DNA from 3 places in the Methylorubrum sp. GM97 genome. Region 3 is predicted to be linked to each of the others. Evidence: riboswitches for the same ligand, from Rfam matches in the RefSeq annotation. Region 3 holds a riboswitch; each other region holds the start of a gene.

Region 1 (2,254 bases), 610 kb from region 3:
GCTCCAGGCCTAGCAGCAGGGTGTGGGCGAACGGGCCGGTGTCGAAGCGCCCGACAAGCTCGGCCTGTCCGATGGCCACGCCCCATGTGAAGTCGTGGCGGCGGAACTCGCGGAGCAGGGTCCGCCCATCGTCTAGCAGGCCGGTGGCGCCCGTCTGCAGGCCGGTCAGGCTGCCGGTGTTGAAGTGGCCGGCGACCCGAAGCTGCCAATCGGTGCTGAAGGCGTGCTCCAGGCGCACCTGCACGATCCCGCTCTCCGACACGGAGTTGTCGCCCGGCTCGCCGAAGAAGCGGGAGCGCGGGACCAGGCCGAGACGGTTGTTCACCGCGACCGTCCCGCGGTCGAAGGTCTGGCGGTTACGCAGGTACTGCGTCTCGACGGTGAGCTTGGTGTCGGGGCTGATCTGCCAGCTCACGACGGGGGCCGCGAGGACGCGGTCGCCGTCGACGAAATCGCGAAAACTGTCCTGGCGGGCAAGCGCGCCGTTGAAGCGGTAGAGGACCGTGCCGTCCTCGCTCAGCGCGCCACCGGCATCGACCGTGGTGCGCGCCGTGCCGAAGCTGCCGAACAGGGTGCCCATCTCGACGAAGGGCAACGCGACGGGCTGCTTGGTGAGGATGTTGACGGTGCCGCCCGGGTCGCTGCGGCCGTAGAGGGCACCTGCCGGGCCTTTCAGCACCTCGATGGACTGGACGTTCTGCGTGTCGGGCGCGCCGTTGTAGCCGCGGGCGATGTTGAACCCGTTCTGGAAGATGTCCTGTGTGGCGAAGCCACGCACGGAAAAGAGCGCGAGGTTCTGGGCGCCGAAGTCGTTCTGCTTGCCGACCGCGGGCACGTAGTCGAGGGCGCGCTCCACGCGGGTGGCGGCGGTGTCGCGCAGAACCTCTCGGGGCACGACGTCGACCTGCTGCGGCACGTCGCGCCGCGGCGTCACTGTCTTGGTGCCGCTGTAGAGCTCCTCCACCCGATAGGTCGGCGTAGCGGTGAAGGTGCCCTCGACGGAGATCGGGTCGAGCACCACGGAAGTGTCGGACGATTCCCTACGCGTGCCCTGGCCCCAGGCCGGGTCGCCGCTGGCAATGGCAAGCGCGACGGTGGTGGCGGATAGGCAGAGCCGGAGCGGCGATTTCGGGCTGAGCACAGGAGGCTGACCTCGAGCGACGGCAGTGGCACGTCACCGCGAACGAGGTCTAGGCGATCCCCCGCGGGGGTGACGCTTCGACACCCGCCGAGGCACCCCGCCCAGCGTGTTTCGCGTGTGACCACGGCTGACGGCAGGTCTCCTGGCTCGCGGGTCACCGCCCTCTCACCGTCTTCCCGGGCGAGGCTGCCCAGTGACGTGGTGGTGGAGAGCTCACCGCTTACAGTTGCGGGGGCAGCCGCGGCATCGGAGCGAACCCCTCACCGCGTTCCCTTTTGATCCCCGAAGGGAACCGTCGCGGCTTGGCTATTCGGCTTGGCCACAGGTTGTCAATTCACCGGGCCACCCTTCCCAGAGCGAACTCGCCGCCTCCGGCCCATGCCTGTGATCCGCTCGAATATGGGCGGCTACTCGACCTTCAGCCGCTTGGCCGCCGCCGGACACAGCAACTTGAACTGCTCCACCAAGGGCGGCATGCCCGAGGCGCATGATGTGTCGGCATCGGGTCCAAGCGGAAAGCGGGCCTTGCCGCCCTGGCGGTCGCCGTAGCGATAGCTCACCGTCCCGGACCGGCAGTTCGCCTCGGCTGTCATCGTGGCCCGGCCTTCGCTGCGCAGGTACTTCGCGACACACTGGGCCGTCGTGAGCTTGCCGCCGTACTGCTTGGTTTCGCCACCTGGGTCGCGCTCGCAGTATTCCTGAAGGTCGGCCTTCGTGACGATGCCCTGAGCGGTGGCCCGAGCCGTGTCGATGCCGTCGCGCTCGACCACCGTGCCGTTCCACCCCTTGCAGGACGCAAGCGGGAAGTCCCCGGCCGCCCAGGCATGGCCGGAGCCGAGCGCCACGGCGGCAAGCGCGGCAAGATCGATCCAACGCATGTCGCACCCCGTGTTCCGGCGCCGCACGCCGTAGGGCCGATACGGCGCCTGCGCCGAGGAACGTTTGCAAGGCTCGCGACGCCTTATCCACGGCAATCCACAGCCACGACGGCGAGCCGCTCGTGCGGCGGCGCCTCAAGCGGGAACCGCAGACGTGCGGAACGCCCGGGAGTGCGGTTCGCGGCTCATGGCGGTTGGAGGAGGGGCAAACTTAACGGGCGAGGTCCAGGTTCGG
Region 2 (2,254 bases), 350 kb from region 3:
GCCCGGTGCTCGTCGATGCGGACCCGCATCTCCTCGTCCCAGGCTTGCGCCGTGGCGATGTAGAGCCAGGGGGCGGGACAGGCCTCGATCAGCCGCTCGGCATAGGCGCTCTTGCCCGAGCGCGCACCGCCGAGCACCAGGGTCATCCGAGGGGAGGCCTGAAGCATCCGCACCCTTTGCCTCACGCACCGCCAGCGCGTCAAAGCCAGTCTGTTGACAATCTGTTGTCAAATGGGCAGCATATTGTCATGAAACGGTCGGATCATGAGGCCGCGGACGCCGCGACGGCTCTGGTGCTGGAGATCTTCCGGTCCAGCGGCGCGCTGCTGGCCGCCGGCGACCGGCTGGTGGGGGATCTCGGCCTCACCAGCGCCCGCTGGCAGGTTCTGGGCGCCGTCGCGCTCGCCGCGCAGCCGCTGCCGGTCGCCCGCATCGCCCGCGACATGGGCATGACGCGCCAGGGCGTGCAGCGGACGGTCAATGAGCTGGCGAAAGCGGGCCTCGTGACCTTCGCGGACAATCCCCACCACCTGCGCGCCCGCCTCGTTCTCCTCACGCCCGCGGGCCGGGATGCCTACGCGGCGGCGGCGGTGCGGCAGGCGCCCTGGGCGGCCGCACTCGCCCGCGATCTCGACCCGGCGGCGCTCGAGGCGGCCCGCACCCTCGTGCGGACCATCGGCGAGCGGGCCGGCGAACGCCGGAGCGGCGAACAACCGGGAGACCACGATGCTGATCGGTGAACTCGCCCTCGTCGCGGCAGCGGCCTTTGCCGGCGCTGCGCTCTATGTCGGCTTCGTGGAGCATCCGGCCCGGCTGGTCCTCGACCCGGCTTCCCAATTGCAGCAATGGCGCCCGAGCTATCGCCGCGCGACCCGGATGCAGGGCGGATTGGCGCTGGCCGCCACCGCCCTCGGTCTGCTCGCCTGGGCGCGTACCGGCGATCCGCGATGGGGGCTCGGGGCGGCGCTCGCGCTCGCCAACTGGCCCTACACGCTGTTGGCGATCATGCCGACCAACCGTGCCCTGCTCGCTGCATCGAGTACCGATCCGGTCGTGGCGCCGCTGATGCAACGCTGGATCCGCCTGCACGCAGTCCGCAGCGGGCTCGGTCTGGCGGCGGTGGCGGCCTTCCTCTGGGCGCTGCGGTGATTGCGGCCGGTGCGGGACACGTTGTGCGTCCGTCCGCATCAGGCTATGACCGCTCCGTGACGGTGCCCCGGCAACGGGGTGAAAAGGGAATGCGGTGAGAGGTTTTCCAGAAGCCTCAATTCCGCGGCTGCCCCCGCAACTGTAAGCGGCGAGTTCCTGCCACGAGCCACCGGGTGATCCGGGAAGGCGGCAGGCACGATACCAGCCGCGAGCCAGGAGACCTGCCGTCCAGCGAAGTTTTGTTCTCGAACGCCGCCGGTGGGGCGGCCGGAGCTCGTGACCCGATGACGACTGCGACCCTTCAGACCCAGGCCGCCACCACCCGTTCGGCCGAGGGCGCCCGCGCGCTCCTCGTCGCCGCCTTCCTCGGCCTTGGTCTCGTCTTCGTGGCGGGCTTTGCTCCGGCGAGCGTCCTGCACAACGCGGCGCACGATTTCCGCCACGCGCAGAACTTCCCCTGCCACTGATCCGCGCATCCAGCGGCTTCAAGCAGTCCCATGATCATCCGGTTGCTGTCGGCGGCGCTCGTCGCCGGCTTCCTCGCGTCCGTCGTCGCGACGGGCCTGCAGCTCGCGCTGACCTCTCCGCTGATCCTCCAGGCGGAGACCTATGAAGGCGAGGGCGCGCATGCCGCCCTCGCGCCCTCGCGCGATGAGACCTCTTTCGCCGCCCTGATCGTCCCGGCCCACGCGCATGCGCATGGCGAGGGCGGACACGACCACGGCAAGGCCGACGCGTGGCAGCCTGCACCGGGCCTTCAGCGGATGGCCTTCACCGGTCTCGCCACGCTGGTCGGCGGCGTCGGCTACGCGCTGCTGCTCGCGGCGGTGATGCTGGCACTTCGCCGTGAGCCGACCCCGCAGGGCGGACTCGTCGTTGGTATCGCCGGCTTCCTCGCGGTGGTCCTCGCCCCCGCCATCGGCCTGCCGCCGGAGCTGCCGGGCATGGGTGCAGCGCCGCTTGTGCTGCGCCAGTCGTGGTGGCTGATGACGGTGGTGGCGACCGGGCTCGGCCTCTACCTGATCGCCGTGCGGCGGGTGCCGCTGACGATCCTCGGTGGCCTCGTCCTCATCGTCGCGCCGCATCTCGCGGGCGCGCCGCAATC
Region 3 (2,254 bases):
TCCGGCGTGATCTGCCAGCTCAGGACGGGCGCCACGAGCAGCCGGTCGCTGTCGACGAAATCGCGAAAGCTGCCCTGGCGGCCGGCGGCGAGATTGAAGCGGTAGGCGAGCGTGCCCTCCTCGTTCAGCGCGCCGCCGGAATCGACCGTGCCGCGGAACTGCCCGAACGAGTCCCACAACCCGCCCATCTCGACGAAGCGCTCGACGGTCGGCTGCTTGGTGATGATGTTGACGAGCCCGCCCGGATCGCTGCGCCCGAACAGCCCGCCGCCGGGACCTTTGAGCACCTCGACGCGCTCGACGTTCTGGGCGTCGGGCGGGGGCGGCGTGCCGCGGTTGAGCGGAAAGCCGTTCTTGTAGATCTCGGACGTGGTCACGCCGCGAATGGCGTAGCTGAACACCGACAGGCCGCCGAAATTGTTCTGCTGCGCCACGCCCGGCGTGTAGTTGAAGACGCGATCGACGCGGGTGGCGGCGAGATCCGTGATGACCTCGCGCGGGGCGACCGTGACGATCTGGGGCACGTCGCGCTGGGGCGTGTCGGTCTTGGTGCTGCTCACCGCGCGGTCGGCACGGTAGCCCGGCGTCGGCCCGATCAGGCCGATCGTGCCGGCGGCGCTGGTCCGGCCGTCCGATGCGCCGTTGCCGACGCCGCGGCCTTCGCCCTCGACCGCCAGTTCCTCCAGGGTGACCGATTCCTGCGCCCGCGCCTCCGGGCCGTGCAGGCCGGCGCAGAGCAGCGCGGCGAGCACCCAAGGCGGGCGCCGGGCCGGGACGTCGATGGCGTTCAGGATCGTCCGAACTGTCACAAGGCGCGCTCTGGCTGTTCGGGTGCGGGCCCGAGCGGGTGCCCCGCCGGGAGCGCAGGGGAACGCTCTCGCCGATCAGGCACGCCGCCGGAGCACCCCGCCCGGGGGACATCGTCGCGCCAAGGCAGGTCTCCTGGCTCACGGGTCAGCGCCTCCGTCTCGGCCTTCCCGGTGCAGGGCACCAGTGACCTTCGACGACGGTGGCTCGCCGCTCACAGTTGCGGGGGCAGCTTCGGCCTCGCCCGGACGGGCTTACCGAATTCCCTCTTAGCCCTCGGACATGCGTCCGGGGGAACCTTGGCCGCAGCAATTTCGCTGCGATGCGGCGCAGGGTCAACAGACCGGCCAATGAAATGTAACAACATCACACAACCTGTGGCCCGTAGAGCACAAGGGCTCGGCGAGAAGCCCCGTGGCGGCTGCGCTTCTCGCGGCGGCCTGAAGGCGGGCACGCGAGACGATGGCGATCATCCGATTGGCCTCGTCATTGAGTGCACACCGCGCCGCAGCGGTGGAGAGAGGCCGCCCCCTCATGGCGCGGCGGAGCCACTGAGAATCCGCATCGAACGTTTTTCGAAGGACGTGACCGAGCTTTAGGCAAGATTAACCAAGATCCCGTTGAATGACGAAGGCTTAAGGTTGATCCTTCCCTAATCGGCGAAGCCATCTCGTTTTGTCATTCTGGCACAGATAGCCGGGGATGACGGCGGGAGGCCGTGTGGGATCCGCGTTGTCGAGTACCGCCCGCAATGGACATCGCCGAGCTCGTCCAGAGTCGCTCCGCCCGGCCCGTCATCCGCCGTCGGCGCCGCCCGCCTGTCGCGGCGCTCGCGCTGACCGCCCTCGGGGGTCTCGCGGTCGCCGGGATCCTGCAACCGCAGGATCGCGCTGCGCCCGCCCCCGTGGAAACCGCGCAGGTCTCGGCCGAGGCCGAAGGGGCGGAGACCGTGCAGGCCGCGCCCGGCGCGCTGGCCTGGATGCTCGACCCCACTCCCGTGCTCGACACCGCGTCCGGCGGCTTCGTCCCGCGGACCGCGCAGGTGTCCGCCTTCCGGGCGCCGCCCGTGGCGGAGCCTTCCAAGTCGCAGCCTGCCCCATCGGAGCCGGTCACGACCCTGGCCGCCCTCCCCGCGGAACAGGCCGCCGACGCCGCGCCCGCCGTCACGCCGCGCCCGGCCGCGCCGACGGCCCGCCTCGCCCTTACGGTGCCGCTGCCAGTGCGGCGGCCCGACGAATTCCGCTACGAGCCGCGCACGCAGACCGCCCGGGCGGCGACGCCTCGGATCGCCACCGCATCCACGGCGCGCGCCTCCACCGAGCCGACCCGCAGCGTGTTCAGCGCCGCGGTGACCGACAACCGCAACTTCCTCGAGAAGATGTTCGATCTGCCGGGTTCGACGCCCACGCCGTCCTCGGACAAGGCGATGGCCTATGCCGGACTCGAC

Evidence for each region. A riboswitch is a leader RNA that binds a small molecule or an ion and turns the genes downstream of it on or off. The one in region 3 is predicted to bind cobalamin.
Region 1: linked by a shared signal. The riboswitch ahead of MSPGM_RS08320 (TonB-dependent siderophore receptor) and the one ahead of MSPGM_RS05475 (TonB-dependent siderophore receptor) in region 3 are both predicted to bind cobalamin.
Region 2: linked by a shared signal. The riboswitch ahead of MSPGM_RS07065 (CbtB domain-containing protein) and the one ahead of MSPGM_RS05475 (TonB-dependent siderophore receptor) in region 3 are both predicted to bind cobalamin.

The regions. Positions count from the first base shown of each region.
Region 1 is NZ_AP025942.1:1,770,731-1,772,984, reverse strand. It holds gene MSPGM_RS08320 (TonB-dependent siderophore receptor) at 1-1,141, opposite strand, end outside; cobalamin riboswitch at 1,256-1,453, opposite strand; gene MSPGM_RS08315 (hypothetical protein) at 1,549-2,019, opposite strand.
Region 2 is NZ_AP025942.1:1,507,870-1,510,123, reverse strand. It holds gene cobU (bifunctional adenosylcobinamide kinase/adenosylcobinamide-phosphate guanylyltransferase) at 1-167, opposite strand, end outside; gene MSPGM_RS07075 (MarR family winged helix-turn-helix transcriptional regulator) at 249-740, shown strand; gene MSPGM_RS07070 (DUF1772 domain-containing protein) at 727-1,149, shown strand; cobalamin riboswitch at 1,193-1,393, shown strand; gene MSPGM_RS07065 (CbtB domain-containing protein) at 1,434-1,616, shown strand; gene MSPGM_RS07060 (CbtA family protein) at 1,647-2,254, shown strand, end outside.
Region 3 is NZ_AP025942.1:1,158,444-1,160,697, forward strand. It holds gene MSPGM_RS05475 (TonB-dependent siderophore receptor) at 1-809, opposite strand, end outside; cobalamin riboswitch at 915-1,124, opposite strand; gene MSPGM_RS05480 (DUF2778 domain-containing protein) at 1,559-2,254, shown strand, end outside.